Regions from separate parts of the Enterobacter cloacae complex sp. 394I7 genome, predicted to be linked through region 1. Evidence: predicted binding sites of a transcription regulator. Region 1 holds the regulator's gene; each other region holds the start of a gene.
What was found. The regulator LexA, encoded in region 1, represses DNA repair genes until DNA is damaged. The targets are predictions, from matches to a motif close to TNCTGTATGTACATACAGNA.

Region 1 (7,130 bases):
CTGTCACGTCCCAGCCAGGAGACCGCGAAGAATTTCTGAATGCCGTTAAGCATGCGCAGCGGTGGGTTCTCTTCACCTTTCTCTCTGCCCGGGCGGCGACCAAACATCACCGATACCGGCACCATCTGCACATCCAGACCCGGATTGCTGCGGTGCAGGTCGAGATAGTCGTGGAAAAGCTTGATGGACTCTTCCTTTGGCGTGTAATAGGTAAACACGCGCGGCCCGCCGTGAATGAACACATAGCGCGGCAGCAGAGTGCCGTCGACTTCGAGGGGTTCAAGCGGGTCAGGTAAATCATGCGCCAGACACTGGGCGCGAAGCGTCAGTAGGTCTGCCTTCGAGTTATAAGGCAAAACGTACATAATTGGGCGTGACGTATCGAGCCCCAATTCCAGCGCGGGTTCCGCTGGGATAGACTTGCTTTTTACCAGGACGCTTAATGGTAAATTAAGTAATTTGTAGTAAATTCGTGGCCAGCCGGACATAAACGATGTAAAGCCTCTGGTTAATAATGCAATTGCGGCGCAAGGATAACAGAAAGCGCGCAAAATTTCTGTTGTTACCCGTCATACTTCAGGCAGCAGCGAAACACGCTGCGCCTACTGTTACTGACGCTATTTTAATTAAAAGGTTCTTTTAATGGCCAATAATACCACTGGGTTAACCCGAATCATCAAAGCCGCCGGCTATTCATGGAAAGGTTTCCGTGCCGCGTGGGTCAATGAAGCCGCATTTCGCCAGGAGGGCGTCGCCGCTATCATCGCGGTGATTATCGCCTGTTTCCTTGATGTTGATGCGATTACCCGCGTTTTGTTGATCGGCTCCGTGCTGTTGGTGATGATAGTGGAAATTCTCAATAGCGCTATTGAGGCCGTGGTGGACCGTATCGGTTCTGATTTCCATGAGCTCTCCGGCCGGGCGAAAGACATGGGGTCTGCTGCCGTATTGCTGGCGATTATCACTGCGGTCATCACCTGGGTCACGCTGCTTTGGTCACATTTCCGATAAGCCTCGAGAAATAATTAAGTCCCTGGTTTTTTGTGCAGTTTTTGGTTCCAAAATCGCCTTTGACTGTATATACTCACAGCATAACTGTATATACACCCAGGGGGCGGAATGAAAGCGTTAACGACCAGGCAGCAAGAGGTGTTTGATCTCATCCGGGATCATATCGGCCAGACGGGTATGCCACCCACGCGTGCGGAGATCGCTCAGCGTCTGGGTTTCCGTTCTCCGAATGCTGCCGAAGAACACCTGAAAGCGCTGGCGCGTAAAGGCGTCATTGAGATTGTATCGGGCGCTTCGCGTGGCATCCGTCTGCTGGTGGAAGAAGAGACAGGCATTCCGCTGGTGGGCCGTGTCGCGGCAGGTGAACCTTTGCTGGCACAACAGCATATTGAAGGTCACTACCAGGTTGACCCGGGCATGTTTAAACCGAGCGCAGATTTCCTGCTGCGCGTCAGCGGCATGTCGATGAAAGATATCGGTATTCTGGACGGCGATCTGCTCGCAGTTCATAAAACCCAGGACGTGCGCAACGGGCAAGTTGTGGTCGCGCGTATTGACGATGAAGTTACCGTTAAGCGTCTGAAAAAGCAGGGTAACACCGTCCAGTTACTGCCTGAAAACAACGAGTTCTCCCCGATTGTGGTGGATCTCCGCGAACATAACTTCTCTATTGAAGGGCTGGCTGTTGGGGTTATCCGCAACGGTGAATGGCTGTAATCATGTCATAACAGGCTACGGACCTGCCGTAGCCTGATTCAATCTCCACTGCCGGTATTTTTCATGTCACTGCTGACGACATCAGATAAGGCATTGTGGCGTCTTGCACTGCCAATGATTTTTTCCAATATCACCGTCCCTCTGCTGGGACTGGTAGACACGGCTGTTATTGGTCATCTGGATTCCCCCGTTTATCTGGGCGGCGTCGCGATCGGCGCGACGGCAACCAGCTTCCTTTTTATGCTGCTGCTCTTTTTGCGCATGAGTACCACCGGGCTTACGGCTCAGGCGTATGGCGCAAAAGATCCGTTGCGTCTGGCGCGTGCGCTGGTACAACCCTTGATCCTTGCCCTGGGCGCGGGTGCGCTGATCGTGGTGTTGCGCACGCCACTGTTTGATCTGGCGCTGCATGTCGTTGGCGGGAGCGAGGCGGTACTTGAGCAGGCGCGACGCTTCCTTGAAATTCGCTGGCTCAGCGCGCCCGCATCACTGGCGAACCTGGTCCTGCTTGGCTGGTTACTCGGCGTGCAGTATGCCCGTGCGCCAGTCATTCTGCTGGTGGCAGGTAATCTTCTCAACATCGTGCTTGATGTCTGGCTGGTGATGGGTCTGCATATGAACGTGCAGGGCGCCGCGCTGGCGACGGCAATTGCAGAATACGGTACCTTTTTCATCGGCCTGTGGATGGTCTGGCGCGTGCTGGCCCTGCGCGGTATCTCGCTTACGGTGCTCAAAACCGCGTGGCGCGGTAATATCCGCACGCTGCTGGCGCTTAACCGCGACATTATGCTGCGCTCGTTACTGCTTCAGCTCTGCTTTGGCGCGCTGACGGTCTTCGGGGCGCGACTTGGGCCGGAGATCGTCGCGGTTAATGCGGTCCTGATGACGCTGCTGACCTTTACCGCGTATGCGCTGGATGGCTTTGCCTATGCCGTTGAAGCCCATTCCGGGCAAGCGTATGGCGCACGCGAAAGCGGCCAGCTCCGCGAGGTGTGGCGGGCCGCCTGTCGTCAGTCAGGCCTGGTGGCGCTGGTGTTTGCACTCATTTACGCCTGTCTGGGTGAACAGATCGTTGCCTTACTCACCTCCCTCCCATCGCTGCGCGAACTGGCGAGTCACTATCTCTTCTGGCAGGCAATCTTACCGGTGGTGGGCGTGTGGTGTTATCTGCTGGACGGCATGTTTATTGGCGCGACGCGAGGTGCGGAGATGCGCAATAGCATGGCGGTCGCTGCGGCGGGATTTGGTCTGACGTTGCTGACGCTGCCGTATCTGGGCAACCACGGTTTGTGGCTGGCTCTGGCGGTTTTCCTCGCGTTACGTGGTCTATCGCTGGCCTTTATCTGGCATCGTCACTGGCGAAATAACACCTGGCTGCCTTCCCGCCACGATATATCGTGACGGTTAAAGATTCCGAATATAAAAACAACTGCCGGATCCTTAACTACAATAATAATCACGTCCAGCAGAAAAGAACGAAGCGGACGAAACCTACAGACGCTTAACACGAGGACACGATTATGAATAAAGACGAAATCGGCGGCAACTGGAAGCAGTTCAAAGGTAAAGCGAAAGAACAGTGGGGTAAGCTGACGGATGATGATATGACCATCATCGAAGGTAAACGCGATCAGCTGGTGGGTAAAATTCAGGAACGTTACGGCTACGAGAAAGATCGTGCTGAAAACGAAGTGAAAGACTGGGAAACCCGTAACGATTATCGCTGGTAATCCTTTACTCCCCCTGAGGGCGGCTTCGGGCCGCCTTTTCTTTTGCCGTTAACGCGGCTTTTTCTTCACCAGTACCGAATGGTCGTGCTGGCACTCATCCTGGTGACGACAGGCTTCTACCTCTACGCAGGCTGAACACAGGCCGTGCGCTTCAATCACGTTATGACGCAACGCAAAGCCCATTTTGGCTGCCAGCGTATGCATAATATCTTCAACGCCTTCCGCACCTTCTTCCTTCACGCTGCCGCAGCGATCGCAGATAAACATGGCCGACGTATGGGTTGGCTGATCGAACAGATGGCACAGCACATAGCTGTTTGTCGATTCAACTTTATGCACAAAGCCCTGTTCCAGCAGGAAATCCAGCGCGCGGTACACCGTTGGCGGTTTAGCCTGTGGCTCGCTTTCGCGCAGCAGATCAAGCAGATCGTACGCGCTGATCGCGCCCTGCTGCAGGCTCATCAAACGTAATACTTCAAGGCGCTGCGGAGTCAGGCGCACATTGCGTTGCACGCACAGCTTTTCTGCCTGCGCTAACAGCTCTTTTGTGGACTTATCCATTTAGCACCCCGGATGTTATAGGCTGGAAAACCCCCACTTTATCATGTTCTGCTAAAAACACCGAGATCCGCCAGGCTGTGCTATACCTGACGCAACGCAATCCGGGGAATAAACGATGAAAAGACCTGACTGTATTCGACACTGGCGCGACATAGAAGGCGCAGATGACTCAACCTATCCCGACAGTAGTGAACGTTTTTCCATTGGCGCACCGCTGGCGCGTAAGCTCGGTCTTGGACGCATTGGTATACACCATGAGCGTTTACCGCCAGGCCGACGGACCTCTTATCCACATGCTGAAAGCGACGAAGAAGAGTTTATCTACGTGCTTGAAGGCTACCCTGAAGCCTGGATTAACGGATATTTATGGAAACTTGAACCTGGCGACAGCGTGGGCTTTCCCGCCGGAACCGGGGTCTGTCATACCTTCATCAACAACACCGGCGAAGAGGTACGGCTTCTGGTGGTCGGTGAGGCCAACAAGAAGCATAACCGTATCTATTACCCGCTTAATCCGGAGTACGCCGCCACGCGCGAAGATCGCTGGGTAGACCACCCTCCTCAGTTTTTCGGACCGCACGATGGAAAACCTGGGAAAAAATAATTTCCTCTTCTATAAATATTGAGGGCCGTCACAAATAACAACAGGCCTGGCGGGAATTTAACTTAAGGAAATAGCGGGTCTTTTTGCACTTATTCACAGCAATAGTTCGTTCCTGTTTGGGAGATAACAGACAGGGGTTATTTAATAACAGACTATAAGACGAGCATACTGTGAAAAAACATTTTAAATTTTCGGTGGTTAGCATCGCTGTCTCCTTGTTTATGGCAAATCAGGCGGGAGCAGCCAATACCTGGACAGAATCACGTAGCGACGCCATGGGGGGCACGGGTGTCGCGGCCGGAAACTATGGCAGCGGGGCGTTAATCAACCCTGCGCTACTGGCGAAGGCGAAACCGGACGACGATGTGACGGTCATTTTACCGTCCGCTGGCGTGCAGGTGACCGATGAAGACAATCTTCAGGATGAGATTGATACCATCAACGATAAAATCAACCATTACAAAGACGTGGTTGATAACCTTACACCGATTGAGATCATTACCAACCCGTTAGGTTCCATCAACCAGTTCCAGGGCGCGGCGAAAGATCTCGCCGATGAGCTGGATTATCTCAAGGGCAAAACGGCACGCGCCACGGCGGGTGCGGGGATAGCCGTCAGTATTCCTAACGATGTCCTTTCCGTGGCCTTTATGGCTAAAGGCTATGCCCACGGACGCGTCAGTTCTTCTATTGATCAGCAAGATATTGATTACCTGCGCGGTATTCAACGCAGCGATGCGGTGGCTGCCGGCGTTGCACTGGACGCTGCACTGAACGGCACCGATCAAATCACGAAAAACCTCAACTCAACGGCGTCTGGCCGGGCGGCAATTGTCTCCGACTATGGTATCGCGGTGGCGCGTCAGTTCGAGCTTGGCGGTGTTCCGGTGTCTGTTGGCGTGACTCCAAAACTGCAAAAGACCTGGGTCTATAACTACACCACCTCCATTTACGATTATGACAGCAACAAGTGGAACGACAGTCGCTACCGTACTGACGACACCGGCTTTAACGTTGATGCCGGTATCGCGGCCGATTTTGGTGAGCACTGGACGGTCGGCGTGAGCGGGCAAAACCTGATGTCACGCGATATCGACACCAAAGACATTCGCATCCGCAACGGGCGCACGGGGGAGGTGGTGAGCTATAAAGACACCTACCAGATCCGCCCTCTGGTTACCGCGGGTGCCGCCTGGCATAACGATCTGGTGACGTTAACCGCCGATGGCGATCTGACGGAAACCAAAGGCTTCAAAAGCGAAGACACTTCTCAGTATGTTGGCGTAGGCGCCGAAGTGACGCCGCTGAACTGGCTGGCGGTGCGTGCGGGTTTCCGTGCTGACATGAAAGGTAACGACAGCAATGTCTTTACTGGCGGTGTCGGTTTTGCACCGTTTAACACGGTCCATGTCGACCTGATGGGCCTGTACGGTGAAGACGAGACCTGGGGCGCAGGCGCCCAGCTGAGCATGACCTTCTAAAGTGCACCGGAGGCGCTGCGCCTCCGGCTTTTCTTTGTGCTATAGTAGCGCCCCCTTTTCACCAGATGCTTAAAACTTCGCCATGTCGTCAGAATTACAGACTGCTTTCCCTGCACACCGTTTCTCCATTGCGCCGATGCTCGACTGGACGGACAGACACTGTCGCTACTTCCTGCGTCAGCTCTCCCGCCATACGCTGCTGTACACCGAAATGGTGACCACCGGAGCAATTATTCACGGAAAGGGCGACTATCTGGCCTACAGCGAAGAAGAGCATCCGGTTGCGCTGCAGCTTGGCGGTAGCGATCCCGCTGCGCTGGCGCAGTGTGCGAAGCTTGCAGAAGCGCGCGGCTATGACGAGATTAACCTTAACGTTGGCTGTCCGTCCGATCGTGTGCAGAACGGCATGTTCGGCGCGTGTCTGATGGGCAATGCATCGCTGGTGGCAGACTGCATCAAGGCGATGCGCGATGTGGTTTCCATTCCGGTGACGGTCAAGACCCGTATCGGCATTGACGACCAGGACAGCTACGAATTTCTCTGCGATTTTATCAATACGGTCTCCGGAAAAGGCGAGTGCGAGATGTTTATCATCCATGCGCGTAAAGCCTGGCTCTCCGGACTTAGCCCGAAAGAGAACCGTGAAATCCCGCCGCTGGACTACCCGCGCGTGTACCAGCTAAAACGTGACTTCCCGCAGCTCACGATGTCGATCAACGGCGGCATTAAATCGCTGGAAGAGGCCAAAACACACCTGAAGCATATGGATGGCGTAATGGTCGGGCGCGAGGCGTATCAAAATCCAGGCATTCTGGCGACGGTCGACAGGGAAATCTTTGGCGTTCAAGGCGCAGATACCGACCCGGTTGCCGTGGTACGCGCCATGTATCCCTACATTGAGCGTGAGCTGAGTAACGGGACGTACCTTGGTCATATCACCCGTCATATGCTGGGCCTGTTCCAGGGGATCCCGGGAGCACGCCAGTGGCGTCGCTACCTTAGCGAGAACGCGCATAAAGCCGGTGC
Region 2 (7,130 bases), on a different contig from region 1:
CGTCCACCACGTCGCGGCCCATCGCCAGCGAATAACCCAGCTGGTCTAAGATTTCCGCGACTTTCGCCGCCGTGCGAAATTCGAGCCATCCGGACTCCGCGAAATGGTGAAAATCGCGACGCCATGCGCTCAGTTGTGGGGCTAATGTCTGGATGTACTGCGCCAGTGATTCCATATCTGTTCCTGTCATCATTAAAATATGTGAACTGCTTCACGCTGTGATAGTTTTTACTTATCACTAACCGTTTTTTCACAGTTTTAACCGTTCAGGAATTACCCTCGCACATCCATTTCCATTAAAGTAGATGACAGTTTCTTTACTCTGATAAACAACGGTTATCGGTCGGGCTATGTCATTTCAGATTAAATTTCATCAAATCCGGGCGTTTGTTGAAGTCGCGCGTCAGGGCAGTATCCGCGGTGCCAGCAGGACGCTTAATCTTTCGCAACCGGCGCTGACTAAATCGATCAAAGAGCTGGAAGAGGGCATGGCGGCGCAGCTTTTTGTGCGCAGGAGTAAAGGCGTCGCATTGACCGAGTGTGGGGAAGGGTTTTACTCGCGCGCCAGGCTGATTCTGGAAGAGTTACGCGCGGCGCAGGATGATATCCGCCAGCGCCAGGGGGAACTGGCCGGGCAGATTAATATTGGAATGGGAGCCAGTATTTCGCGAAGCCTTATGCCCGCGGTGATCACCCGCTTTCATGCACAACATCCGCAGGTAAAAGTCCGGATTATGGAAGGGCAACTGGTGTCGATGATCAATGAATTACGCCAGGGCGAGCTGGATTTCACCATCAACACCTATTATCAGGGGCCGTACGATCATGAGTTTACGTTTGAAAAATTGTTTGAAAAGCCTTTCGCCGTATTTTGTCGGGAAGGGCATCCGGCGACGGGCGCGACATCCATTACCGAATTGCTTAATTATAACTGGACAATGCCGACGCCACGCGGGAGTTATTATAAGCAATTAGAAGATGTGTTTACTCATCGCTCGCAAATACCGCGCATTGACGTTGTCTGCGAAACGTTTTCTTCCTGCATTAGCCTTGTTGCACAAAGTGATTTTTTAAGTATCCTGCCAAAGGAACTGGGCTGTGACCCGCTGCTGGCGCACCGTCTGGTTATGCTGCCCGTTGTCGAATCGCTACCTAAAGCGGCCTATTATTTAATTCAGCGCCGTGATTCTCGTCAGACACCCCTGACCGAATCGTTAATTACGCAATTCAGAAGAGAGGCGCGGAAAATAGTATCGGAGTGAAGCGGGGAGTAAAATAAAAAAACAGAGCCTGTCCGACATCAGACAGACCCTACAACACACAGCAGTGCTTCCCTTCGCAGATCCTGAATGTTATATCCGTGAAGCAGGTTTATTTAATTATAACAGCCCACCCTCAAAAAGATATGTTTTAGCATGATTGATTCCACATTTTTTTAACCTAAACTTTCTGTTTTATGCGTGCTGAAATTTAAGATAAGTCGCGTTTAACTTTTGCGGAGAAATAATTTTTATATTCATCAGATTAATATTTATGCCCTCATCCTGGGGGGCGGTTATTGAGGCCCATGCCTGGCGCAGGTATAGTACAGGCTCAGATGTAGCGGGAGGATGTCCATGAACCCTGACGACAAATCACTTTTTCTTGACGCCATGGAGGGTATCCAGCCCCTGAAGCGCTGCACGGATATTCACTGGCAGCCGAGCCGCAACACGCGAACGCGTCAGGAGATTGATACCGAGCAACTGGATAACTTCCTGACCCTGGGCTTCCTGGAACTGCTGCCCCTGGAGGAGCCGCTGGCGTTCAGACGGGAAGGGGTGCAACAGGGCGTTATTGATAAGCTCCGCTCGGGTAAATATTCCCGCCAGGCCAGTTTAAATCTGTTACGCCAGCCCGCCGAGCGTTGCCGGCAGATGCTGTTTTCCTTTATCCGCCAGGCTGGACGCGATGGATTACGTAACCTGGTGATCATTCATGGAAAAGGGCGGGAGCAGAACGCCCATCCCAACGTGGTACGCAGCTATCTGGCGCGCTGGTTAACCGAGTTCGAGGAAGTGCAGGCCTTTTGCGTGGCGCTGCCGCATCACGGCGGCAGCGGAGCATGCTATGTTTCGCTACGAAAGTCTGACGAAGCGAAACAGGAGAACTGGGAACGGCACGCTAAGCGCAGCCGTTAAGCGTTTCTGGCGGGCGAGACGTTCGCCCGCCTGTCACTCAGAAGGTTTCCCAGTTGCTGTCGGTGGCGGTGTTGGCCGTTGCCGGGCGTAACAGCTGTGGGGTTTTCACCGTGGCCGGGCGGGGCGCGGTGGCTTTTTCCTTTCCGTTCAGGCGAAACGCTGCCACAGCCTGGCGCAGTTGTTCCGACTGATCTTCCAGGGCCGCCGCCGCCGTGGCGGATTGCTGTACCAGCGCGGCGTTTTGCTGTGTGACGCTGTCCATCTGCGAAACGGCCAGGCTCACCTGTTCAATGCCGCGGCTCTGTTCATCGGACGCCGACGAAATCTCGCCCATGATATCGGTCACGCGGGTGACGGCCGCGACAATCTCCTTCATGGTTGCGCCCGCTTCGCTGACCTGCTCTGAACCGGTATTCACCCGGCTGACGGAGTTCTCAATCAGCCCTTTGATCTCTTTCGCCGCCTGCGCACTGCGGCTGGCCAGCGTGCGGACTTCACCTGCAACGACCGCAAAGCCACGACCTTGCTCCCCGGCACGCGCGGCTTCCACCGCCGCGTTAAGCGCCAGAATGTTTGTCTGGAAGGCAATGCTGTCAATCACGCCGGTAATGTGCGCAATTTGCTGCGAGCTGTCGGCGATTTCGGTCATGGTACGGACAACGTTATCCACCACGTGACCGCCACGGGCCGCCGTTTCTGAAGCGTTCTTCGCCAGTAGCGTAGCCTGACGGGCGTTGTCGGAGTTCTGTTTAACCGTTGCGGTCAGCTCTTCCATGCTGGCAGCCGTCTCCTCCAGCGAAGCCGCCTGTTGCTCGGTGCGGGCAGACAGATCGTTGCTTCCGGCGGCAATTTCACCTGCGCCTGTGTAAATGGAGTCGGTGCTACCACGCACGGCGCTGACGGTGGTCACCAGCGACTGTTGCATCTCATGCAGACCCGCTGCCAGCTGACCCATCTCATTGCGGCCAGACAGGGCGATATCCTGCGTCAGATCGCCGCCCGCAATGGCGCGAATATGGTTCATAATCATGTGGAGCGGTTTTAACAGCAGGTGTTGTAAACCCTGCCAGATCACCACCAGCACCGCGATCACGGCCAGGAAGATCGCTGCCAGCGTCCATTGCATCTGGGTAAAGCTGCTCTGGTTCTCTTCGGTTGCGGCTTTCAGCAGGGTGTTGTTTTCGGCGCGCCAGCGGTTATAAACCCCTTCCATATCGTCCTGGGCCTGTTGGGCATCCAGATCGCCATAGGCCTGGTAGTTGTCGGCACGCAGATACGCAATGGAGAGACGCATCACTTCATGCATCTGGCTCCATGATTTCTGCATTTCATCGGTTAATGCCGCGTTCTGGCCGTTAACCTGCGGCATTTTCTGCCACTCTTTGTTATAGGCTTCAGCTTTAGCCAGAGAATCAGCCGCGGTGCCAAGCAGTTTGTTGATCGCCGCAAGGGACGCCGGGTCGCGCTGGTTTTTCAGGTAGCGGATCGCCACGCGGGTGACGGTGACGCGCGTTTTGATCAGCGTGTTCACGCTGTCGCTCAGACTCTCCTGCTGGGCATTGAGCACCCCGGAGTTCTGGAAGTTATGGCGGTCGTTGCTGACGGCAGAGTAGAACAACCCTCCCGTGACAACTTGCAACAGACAGAATATGGTGAGAGCAAAGATAATACCGGTAATCACGTGCAGATTTTTCAGCATAGCGGTCGTCCGTTAGAGAAGATGCAGGGTTACACAAATACTATCGTCGTAGAGAAATTAAACTTTAATTTAACTCGCGCTTAACTACGGGGTCTGTTAAGGAACTCGTTGTAAATCCGGATCATTTTTATGAGGAAGGTCGACATGAGCAGCATTGATAAAAGCGGGACGTACGCACTGGGGTCGCGGACGGTTAAACGGCTTGGCTATGGCGCGATGCAGCTTGCCGGGCCGGGCGTGTTTGGTCCTCCAAAGGACAAAAATGCTGCGCTGAATGTGCTCCGCGAAGCGGTGGCTGCTGGGGTGAATCACATTGATACCAGCGATTTTTACGGGCCGCATATCACCAACCAGCTGATCCGCGAGGCGCTTCATCCGTACCGCGACGATCTGACGCTCGTCACCAAGATCGGTGCCCGTCGCGGCAGTGATGCCTCCTGGCTGCCGGCCTTCTCCGCGCAGGAACTGACGCAGGCGGTACATGACAATCTGCGTAATCTGCAGCTGGATGTGCTGGATGTGGTTAATCTGCGCATCATGTTCAGCGCACACGGTCCAGCAGAAGGCTCAATTGCTGAACCTCTCGCCACGCTGGCCGAGTTACAACAGCAAGGTTTGGTGCGCCATATTGGCCTGAGCAACGTCACGGCCACCCAGGTTGCGGAAGCGCAGAAGATGGTGCAGGTGGTGTGTGTGCAGAACATGTACAACATCGTGAACCGTGGCGATGATGCGCTGGTGGATTCGCTGGCGCAGCAGGGGATTGCGTATGTACCGTTCTTCCCGCTGGGCGGTTTTACACCCCTGCAATCATCCGGGCTGCAGGCGGTCGCTGATTCGCTGGGCGTAACGGCAATGCAGGTCGCGCTGGCGTGGTTGCTGCAACGTTCGCCGAACATCCTGCTGATCCCCGGCACCTCCTCCGTGGCGCATCTGCGACAAAATCTTGCGGCGGCGGAGCTGGTGCTCCCGGCTGACGCGCTGGAAACGCTCGATTCGCTGGCGGATTAAGCCAGACAGGCATAAGCCCAAAGCAGTGCTTTGGGCTTTTTTGTCCCTCTTGAAACCTGAATGTCGCTGCCGCAGGCGTTATCTGGCTATTCTTTCGCCGATGCGCAGGATACGGCTGAATTAAATCCGCTCACACTTCAATGCGTTTGGGGTAACCCCCGTAAAGGACCTTGATCCTTGTCCATAATCCGTAATACTGTATTTATATACAGTATCTGGCGAGAAAGGCATTTATGGACACTCTCTTTTCTTATTATCCAAAGCAACCCCTTGAATTACCGTTATTTGTAGAACGCGTAGCGTGTGGTTTTCCAAGCCCGGCGCAGGATTATGTGGAGGATCGTCTCGATCTTAACCGCCTGGCCGTCAGGCATCCCAGCGCGACCTACTTTGTGAAGGTGAGCGGAGACTCGATGATCGGCGTTGGGATCGGCGATGGCGATCTGCTGGTCGTCGATCGTTCGTTAAACGCCGTGCACGGGGATATTGTGGTGGCATCCGTCGCGGGTGAGTTTACGGTCAAAGAGCTGCAGACCCGTCCGATCCTGAGGTTAGTGCCGCATAACGTTCGCTATCAGCCGATCACGTTTCAGTCCGAAGAGGAACTGCAGATCTTCGGTGTTGTCACCCACACACTCAAAACGCATAAACATGTTCGCGCTGGTTGATGTGAACAGCTTTTATGCCTCCTGCGAGACGGTGTTTCGGCCCGATCTGCGGGGCAAACCCGTGGTGGTGGTCTCCAATAACGACGGCTGCATTATTTCGCTGTCGCGGGAGGCAAAGCAGTTCGATATAAAAATGGGCGAGCCGTATTTCAAATTCAAAGAGAAGCGCTTTCCCGCGCGGGTTTACGTCTTTAGCTCGAACTATGCGCTTTACGCCGATCTCAGCAGCCGGGTGATGCAGACGCTGACCGATTTCGCCCCGGCCATAGAGATTTACTCCATTGATGAGGCGTTTGTGAACGTTGCTGGCGTCAGCAACTGCATGGCGCTGGAGGCGTTTGGTCATCATATGCGCACACAGGTGTTTAAAAATACGGGATTAACCGTTGGCGTAGGCATTGCCCCCACGAAAACGCTGGCGAAGCTGGCCAACTATGCGGCAAAGCGGTGGAGGAGCACGGGAGGCGTAGTGGATTTATCGGATCGCGAGCGGCAGCGTAAATTGCTGGCGCGCGTACCGGTAGAGGAGGTGTGGGGCGTCGGGCGGCGCATTACCAAAAAACTTAATGCGATGGGCGTCACCACGGCGCTGGAGCTGGCACAAGCTTCCTCGTGGGTCATTCGCAAACATTTTAACGTTGTCCTGGAGCGCACGGCGCGCGAGCTGCGCGGCGAGCCCTGTCTTGATCTGGAAGAGTTTACGCCCACGAAGCAGCAGATTATCTGTAGCCGCTCGTTTGGACACCGTATTACGCAATACGAGGAGATGCACCAGGCCATTTGCGCCTACGCTGAACGGGCTGCGGAAAAGCTGCGCAGCGAGCATCAATATTGTCGCTTTATCAGCGTGTTTTTGCGTACCAGCCCGCATGCGGACAACGAGGTTTATTACGGCAATCAGGCGTCTGTCACCCTGATGACGCCCACCAATGACTCGCGCGATATCATCCGTGCCGCCACCGATGCGCTGGGGCGCATATGGCTTGACGGCTATCGCTACATGAAAGCGGGGGTGATGCTGGCGGACTTTTTCAGTAGCGGCGTCGCCCAGCTGAATTTATTTGACGATAACCGTTTGCGCGCCAACAGCGCGGCGCTGATGGCGCTGATCGACAGCGTGAATCATTCCGGGAAAGGGAAGATATGGTTTGCCGGGCAGGGGATTGAGAAATCCTGGGCGATGAAGCGCGAGATGTTGTCACCGGCTTATACGACGCGGTACGCGGATTTGCCGGTAGCGAAGTAGACGCCGGTTATTTGGCAAGGGTCGGCAGGATTTGTTCGATCACCTGTATCACGCTTCTGACGCGTTGTGGGATAAAGCGGGCGTCGGGGTAGACGGCATAGAGATACCGGTCAGGTAACCGCCAGGCCGGTAATACCGGCACCAGCGTGCCGGCTTGCAACGCCTTTGCCGCAAGCGGCAGCTGCACGCCGCCAATCCCGATGCCTGACTCCAGCGCCTGTAACAGGGCGTCACTGGTGTTGGCACGAAAAACGGTATGCACTTTCACGTCAATTGTTTCCTCACCGGCGATCAACCGTAGAGGCGCATCCCGCGGGATGCCGCTA
Region 3 (7,130 bases), on a different contig from region 1:
GGTAGGACATCAGTTGCTTATTCATGAGAACCCGCATCGTCTCGCCAAAAAGGTTAACCCGTGGCCCCTGGTGGCCGGCACCATCATGACTATCGAGCCTGGATATTATCTGGCGGACAGCCATGGGATCCGCATTGAAAACCAGGTGGAGATTGTCGAAAGCCGTCCGGGATTCTGCACGTTTTCCTCACTGACGCTGATCCCGATCGACCTGAGCCAGGTCGAGTTACAGCTGTTGAACGAACAGGAAAAACAGTGGCTGGATGAGTATCATCAGCAGGTGCGTGATGCCCTGTTACCGTTGGTCGACAGCGACGCGCGGCAATGGTTGCTTGAGGCGACGATGCCGGTTGGGGTTAACCACTAGAAATATCAGGTGGATGCCGGGCGGCGGTTTCGCCTGACCCGGCTGTAAGCCCGTCGCATCGGACCTTTTCAGAACGCAGAAAAGCAAAAAGCCTGCTATAAAAGCAGGCTTTTTAAATTTGGCTCCTCTGACTGGACTCGAACCAGTGACATACGGATTAACAGTCCGCCGTTCTACCGACTGAACTACAGAGGAATCGTGTGAACGGGGCGCATATTATCGATGCTCCCCGATGATGTCAAAGGCAGAATGCATATTTCTGACTGTTTGCCGAATTATTCTCCACTTCGCGCATTTGTCAGGCATTCTGTTGATTCTGTGGTCGTTGGTTCCTGTTTTATTCGCGGGTATTTCCAGAGCCAGCGCCCACTGACCATACGCCAGTAGAACAACGCCCCACGCACCGCCCAGTCAAGGAACATCCCCAGCCAGACGCCGACTACCCCCATGCCAAGCATGACCCCGAGCGTGTAACCCACCACCACACGGCAACCCCACATGCCGAGCATCGACACCCACATCGCGAAGCGTGCATCGCGTGCCCCTTTCAGCCCGGCAGGCAGAACCCATGAAGCCGCCCAGATGGGCATAAAGGCCGCGTTCAGCCAGATCAGGATCTTAACGACCTCTTTGACATCATCTTCGTGGGTATAAAAAGAGGCCATAAGCCCGGCAAAGGGGGCGCTTCCCCAGGCGATCAGCGTCAGGCCAATGGTTGACAGCCAGAAGACGTGCCGCAACTGCCGTTCCGCCTGCCCTATCTGCCCTTTTCCCAGCCGTTTACCGGTGATGATGGTCGACGCCGAACCGAGGGCGTTGCCCGGCAGGTTTATCAGGGAGGCGATGGAGAAGGCGATAAAGTTACCGGCGATAACGTCAGTCCCCATCCCGGCGACAAACATTTGCGTCAGCAGCTTGCCCCCGTTAAACAACACGGATTCAATACTGGCGGGAATACCAATTCCCATCACTTCCCAGATAATGGCGAAGTTAAAGGGGCGGAAATAGCTCTTCAGCGTAAGGCGCAGTGACGGCGTGATCCCCGCCATCAGCACCCCGAGAATGGCGGCCGCACCGATATAACGTGAAATCGTTAACCCCAGCCCGGCACCCACGAACCCGAGCCCGTCCCAGGAAAACACGCCGTAGATCAGCACACTGCTGATAATGATATTCAGGATGTTCATCCCGCCGTTTATCAGCAACGGAATTTTGGTGTTGCCCGCCCCGCGCAGCGCGCCGCTGCCAATCAGCGCGATGGCTGCAGCCGGATAACTCAGGACCGTCATTTCCAGGTAGGTCAGCGCCAGGTCTTTAACTTCATTTGTGGCCTCACCGGCGACAAAATCGATAATTTCCCTGCCGAAATAGTGGATCACCGCCGCCAGCACGATCGAGAAAATGGTCATGATCATCAGCGACTGTCGGGCAGCCTCGCGCGCACGTTTAGGATCGAGCTTACCGAGGCTAAAGGCGACGACAACCGTCGTCCCGAGGTCAATGGCGGCAAAAAAAGAAATAACCACCATGTTAAAGCTGTCCGCCAGCCCGACACCGGCCATCGCCTCTTTACCCAGCCAGCTGACCAGGAAGGTACTCAGCACCCCCATCAACAGAACGCAGGTATTTTCCAGGAAAATAGGCACGGCAAGGGGGGTGATTTCACGCCAGAACAGAACACGATAGCTTTTACGCTTTGCATACCATGGCGTGCGCATAATCGCCTGGCGTAGGGGGGCAGTGACGTTCAAAATGGACCTTAACGAGAAAGTTGAAACTCCATTTCAAATGATGGGGGAGAAATGCTAAACCTGCAAAGTATTTTCCATAAAAAGATGTGTGGATTTACAACAAACTGTCGACAGAATCATCAATCGATCGCTAATCGCTAAGATCAGGTTTGACAAAACTTTTTTCGCCGCTAAGATAAGCCTCCACAACGATTCCTCTGTAGTTCAGTCGGTAGAACGGCGGACTGTTAATCCGTATGTCACTGGTTCGAGTCCAGTCAGAGGAGCCAAATTTAAAAAGCCTGCTTTTATAGCAGGCTTTTTGCTTTGCTGGTGAGGGAAAATGAACGCTCTGTTTGTCTACGGCACGCTACGCCCGGGTCACGCGAATGCACATATTCTTGAAAACATCGGTGGCGAATGGCAGGCCGGTTTTGTCACCGGGACGTTTTACGAACGTGGCTGGGGCGCGGCGGCAGATTTTCCGGGGATAGTGCTGCATCCGGACGGCCCACGCGTGGAGGGCTTTCTGTTTATCTCTGATAGCCTGAGTGCACACTGGCCAATGCTGGACGAATTTGAAGACGGCTACGATCGGGTTGAGGTCAATGTGACCACGCCGCATGGAAAACAGGTCAACGCCTGGATTTATCAGCTACAGCCGCGTACTGCGTAATAAAAAAGGCTCTCTGTCACCAGAGAGCCTTTTTTGTATTCATCGGCGATTACTCGCTTTTGGCTTCACCGTTTTTGATTTCGCCCATTACTTTCAGTTTCTTGGAGATATCACGGCGTTCTTTAGACAGCTCAGCGTTTTTGATGATGTAGTCATCAACGCGGTCTTCGTAGTCGCTCTTCATGCTGGCGATGATGCCCTGAATAGCCTCAACGCTCATGCCTGGCTTGATGTAGTCGCTCAGGTTATCGAGCAGCAGGACACGTTTCTGGTTGTCACGGATCTTCTTCTCAACGTCCTGGATTTCACGCTGCAGTTTGTTTTTGCGGCGGAACAGGCGGACGAATTCCAGAACATCCTGGAACGAAGGCTTGGTAGTTTCCATTTTTACACCCCTGATAATGTGAGATTCGGATTCGTTAAAGCAACCGTTGTAACAATAACCTTACTGACAGCGGCTGCGAATGACAATGAGTATATCGTTTAAAGCTATCATAACCCCAATTGATGCTGAATCGAAGCAGCAGGCGTCACATATGGAGATAGCTGCTCTTTATTTGCGCAGCGCCCGGCAAATGAGATGCGACAGTAGCTCCAGCTGCCGCGCCAGCTCCATACTCAGCCAGACATAACCATGAATAGGCGTTTCCGCAACGTTATCGCTCTGACGCTCATTCATTAACTGCTTCAGCTCCGCAACGATCTCATTCAGACGTTCACTGTTCGCCAGGATGGGCTGCGGGTTACCTTCATAAAGCGCGTGGGCGATGGTCAACAGCGTTTGCTGCGTCATCTGCTGCGTCTCTTTTAAGGTATGGGCGTTGAGCATTAAAAGGTGGCTGGGACGAGAAGCCCAGTGCGCGTTGATTTGCAACTCAAGCATGCATACCAGATTGCGGCTTACCGTCTGAATGGCTTCGAAAATGGATTTCTGGATATGGGTTTCTTTGCTGGCCGGGGTAATCAGCCCGCGCATCCTGACCACATCGTTGAGGATCGTTTGCAGGTGTTTTTCCAGCCGGGGACGTTCAACCAGGTTAGGGGAAAATCCGGCCTGATAGACACGGTTGAATGCGGTGACATAGTTAGCCATCTGAATACGCCAGTGCAGAAAAGCACGCTGTGGCCAGATGCCGGTAAAGAGCATAGCCAGCAGTGAGCCGAGGATAACGTCCCCGCTTCGCCACAGGGCAGTCGTCATATCCCCCGCCGGTGCACCGACCACCACCGACAGCGTGATACCAATCAGCAGCGCCTGATAGGGCCTTTTGCCTAAAGCCAGCCAGCCGCAAAGGAACATCGCGGCACCGCACCAGATCAACATAACCGGAAACGAGATAAGCTCAAGCTTCAGCGCGATAAGCCCCAGGGCAGAGCCTAAAACGGTACCGCCAATGCGCTCGAAGGCGCGTGGAACAACGTTCCCCCAGAACGAAATAGGCCCCATCACGACCACCAGCGTGATAAGCGGCCATGTTCCCTCAGGAACATCCAGCAAACGAACCAGCACAAACGTCAACACAAAGGCCAGCGCGATACGGCACCCATGTACCACGCGGTAGTGTTTGTACAGACGAATTTCAAAAGGGGTTAATGATTTGTCGGGACGCACACCCGCTCTCCAGCTACAGGGCAAATCACAATTGTACTGTGTTTTCAGCCGGGCGGATCACACCCGGCTGAAAAACCCTGTAATAACCAGGCTTAACCGGCTTTGTGCTCTACACCAATATACATTTCGATGTCCCAGTAACCGTCCGCGTTACCATCATTAAGGTAGCGCTCGAAGCAGGGTTTAGGGGCCATCTGGTAGCTGTTGTCCTGCAAGAGGGAATTAAAGAACTGGTTCCATGGGGTCGCGAAGTCATGGTTTTCAACGCGCGCCGTCGCCACCGCATACTCTCCAGCGGCGATTTCCGTCATCATGACGCCTTCGCTGTTTTCAGGAATGACAAAATCGTCCGGTACCGTTACGGCCGTGTCACAGCGCAATTTTTCTGCCGGGACCTCGTCCGGATTATCGTAGTAAACCGCAACCCACTCCAGCGGCTGAATGTGACGTCCATCCACCCACATGACTAACTGTTCGAAGCCCTGTTTTACCGTTTTGTCCCACGGCCCGACCAGATGAAAGCCGGCGATTTTACGTTTCTGTTGCTGCTTGATGCTGTAGTCCATGCTGCCTCCTTTTATTACTGTATATTTATACACTATAAAGCAGGTTTTAACTGTTCAGCAAACGAGGAGTGTTTATTATGTGAGCAGACTCGCAACCGCGCCAGTCTGCTCATGAGCTTTAACGCAGGCCGTTACAGCGTGTGATGCAGATAATCGCTCAGACGGGAGAAGAGGCCGCCTTTATTCACCGCTTCGAGCGTCACCAGCGGCCAGTGCGCCACGACTTTGTCACGATCGTAAAGCTGGATTTCCCCTACCCGCTGATGAGCCGCAATCGGCGCTTCCAGCTCTTTTTTATCCAGCACGTACTTGGCTTTGATGTTAGGAACTTCTGTTTTAGGCAAGGCCAGCCAGAAATCCTGGTCGGTGCCCAGTTCCACCTGCTCTTTATCGCCGTACCAGATACGCTCTGTTCCCACTTTTTTGCCGTTATGCAGGATCTGCACCGTATCAAAGTTCTGCTGCCCCCAGTGCAGCAGCTTCCGGGCCTGTTCCTCACGCCCTTTCGGGCTGTCAGCGCCCATCACCACCGCGATTAAACGACGCTGACCGTCAACCGCTGACGCAATCAGGTTAAAGCCCGCTCCCGACGTGTGCCCCGTTTTCAGGCCATCAACGTTCATGGTTTTATCCCACAGCAGGCCGTTACGGTTTTGCTGGGTGATCCCGTTCCAGGTAAGGCTCTTTTCGCTGTACATATGGTAGAACTCTGGCTCGCCGTGAATGATAGCCCGGGAGAGCACGGCCAGGTCATAGGCAGAGCTGTGCTGGCCCGGCGCGTCCAGACCGTGGACGGTTTCAAAGTGGGTATCGCGCAGGTTCAGCTTTTGTACATAGTCGTTCATCATCTTCACAAACTGCGGCTGACCACCCGCTACGTGATCCGCCAGCGCCACGCAGGCGTCGTTACCGGAATCCACAATCAGTCCACGGCTCAGGTCACGCACCGAGACGCGATCGCCCTCTTTCAGGAACATCAGCGACGATCCTTCAAACACCGGGTTCCCTTTTGCCCACGCGTCGCGGCCAACGGTAACGATGTCATCCGGGGTAATGCGGTGGCTGTCGATGGCCCGATCGACAACGTAGCCCGTCATCAGCTTGGTCAGGCTCGCCGGATTACGTTGTTGATGTTCGTTGCCCGCCGTTAAGATCTGACCAGTCGTGTAATCCATTAGCACCCAGGAGCCCGCCTGAATGGCCGGAGGCTGCGGCGAAAAATCCAGCGGATCGGCCGCGAAGGCAGAAGAGACACTCGAAGCGAGTAAAGAAACAGCAATAAACAGACGGCGTTTCAACGGTATATCCTCAGGTCATTAAAAATCGATGACCTTTTTACGGGAGTTCTGTTGTCGTTACCTGGCTTAATTGCAAAAAAATGTGACAGAAAGCAGATTTTACGCTGAAGCGGCCTCGCAAATTTGCACGGTGATGGCGCTTTTTATTCGGACTGACCTGCACGATCGTTTACCATAGAGACGTCATTTTTTAACAGGATGGTATTACTGGTGTCTGATTCAGCCGCGCGCCCTACATTTTTGTTCCACGACTACGAAACCTTTGGCACCCACCCGGCGCTGGATAGACCGGCACAGTTTGCGGCCATCCGTACCGACGATGAATTCAACATCATTGGCGAGCCTGAGGTCTTTTACTGTAAGCCGGCCGATGACTACCTGCCCCAGCCCGGCGCGGTAATGGTCACCGGGATCACCCCACAGGAAGCCCGGGACAAAGGCGTGAACGAGGCCGCATTCGCCCGGCGCATTCACGACCTGTTCACCGTCCCGAATACCTGCGTGGTCGGTTACAACAACATCCGTTTCGATGACGAAGTGACGCGCAATATCTTCTACCGCAACTTCTACGATCCTTATGCCTGGAGCTGGCAGAACCGCAACTCGCGCTGGGATTTGCTCGACATTATGCGTGCCTGCTATGCGCTGCGCCCGGAAGGCATCAACTGGCCTGAGAATGATGAAGGGCTGCCGAGCTTCAGACTGGAACACCTGACGCGTGCAAACGGTATTGAGCACAGTAATGCCCACGATGCGATGGCCGATGTCTACGCCACCATTGCTATGGCAAAGCTGGTAAAAGCCGCTCAGCCACGGCTGTTTGACTATCTGCTGACCCACCGCAGCAAGCAGAAACTCACCACGCTGATTGATGTGCCGCA

Region 2: a site for LexA is predicted at 5,085-5,104, ahead of umuD (translesion error-prone DNA polymerase V autoproteolytic subunit). Genes of this name have one in related genera too.
Region 3: a site for LexA is predicted at 4,967-4,986, ahead of sbmC (DNA gyrase inhibitor SbmC). Genes of this name have one in related genera too.

The regions. Positions count from the first base shown of each region.
Region 1 covers NZ_JBXWCR010000009.1:63,134-70,263, reverse strand. Annotated here, with positions in the region: gene plsB (glycerol-3-phosphate 1-O-acyltransferase PlsB) at 1-488, opposite strand, end outside; gene AC2FAP_RS21310 (diacylglycerol kinase) at 643-1,011, shown strand; gene lexA (transcriptional repressor LexA) at 1,120-1,728, shown strand; gene dinF (MATE family efflux transporter DinF) at 1,792-3,129, shown strand; gene AC2FAP_RS21295 (CsbD family protein) at 3,249-3,458, shown strand; gene zur (zinc uptake transcriptional repressor Zur) at 3,507-4,019, opposite strand; gene AC2FAP_RS21285 (cupin domain-containing protein) at 4,135-4,623, shown strand; gene AC2FAP_RS21280 (conjugal transfer protein TraF) at 4,845-6,104, shown strand; gene dusA (tRNA dihydrouridine(20/20a) synthase DusA) at 6,187-7,130, shown strand, end outside.
Region 2 covers NZ_JBXWCR010000001.1:956,434-963,563, forward strand. Annotated here, with positions in the region: partial or broken gene AC2FAP_RS04670 (M20 family metallo-hydrolase) at 1-175, opposite strand, end outside; gene AC2FAP_RS04675 (LysR family transcriptional regulator) at 351-1,262, shown strand; gene smrA (DNA endonuclease SmrA) at 1,617-2,180, shown strand; gene tcp (methyl-accepting chemotaxis citrate transducer) at 2,218-3,879, opposite strand; gene AC2FAP_RS04690 (aldo/keto reductase family oxidoreductase) at 4,024-4,890, shown strand; gene umuD (translesion error-prone DNA polymerase V autoproteolytic subunit) at 5,124-5,558, shown strand; gene umuC (translesion error-prone DNA polymerase V subunit UmuC) at 5,542-6,804, shown strand; gene AC2FAP_RS04705 (LysR family transcriptional regulator) at 6,812-7,130, opposite strand, start outside.
Region 3 covers NZ_JBXWCR010000001.1:1,919,513-1,926,642, forward strand. Annotated here, with positions in the region: gene AC2FAP_RS09360 (aminopeptidase P family protein) at 1-367, shown strand, start outside; tRNA gene AC2FAP_RS09365 (tRNA-Asn) at 487-562, opposite strand; gene emmdR (multidrug efflux MATE transporter EmmdR) at 643-2,121, opposite strand; tRNA gene AC2FAP_RS09375 (tRNA-Asn) at 2,312-2,387, shown strand; gene AC2FAP_RS09380 (gamma-glutamylcyclotransferase family protein) at 2,441-2,773, shown strand; gene AC2FAP_RS09385 (DUF496 family protein) at 2,823-3,158, opposite strand; gene AC2FAP_RS09390 (FUSC family protein) at 3,327-4,385, opposite strand; gene sbmC (DNA gyrase inhibitor SbmC) at 4,478-4,951, opposite strand; gene dacD (serine-type D-Ala-D-Ala carboxypeptidase DacD) at 5,083-6,249, opposite strand; gene sbcB (exodeoxyribonuclease I) at 6,448-7,130, shown strand, end outside.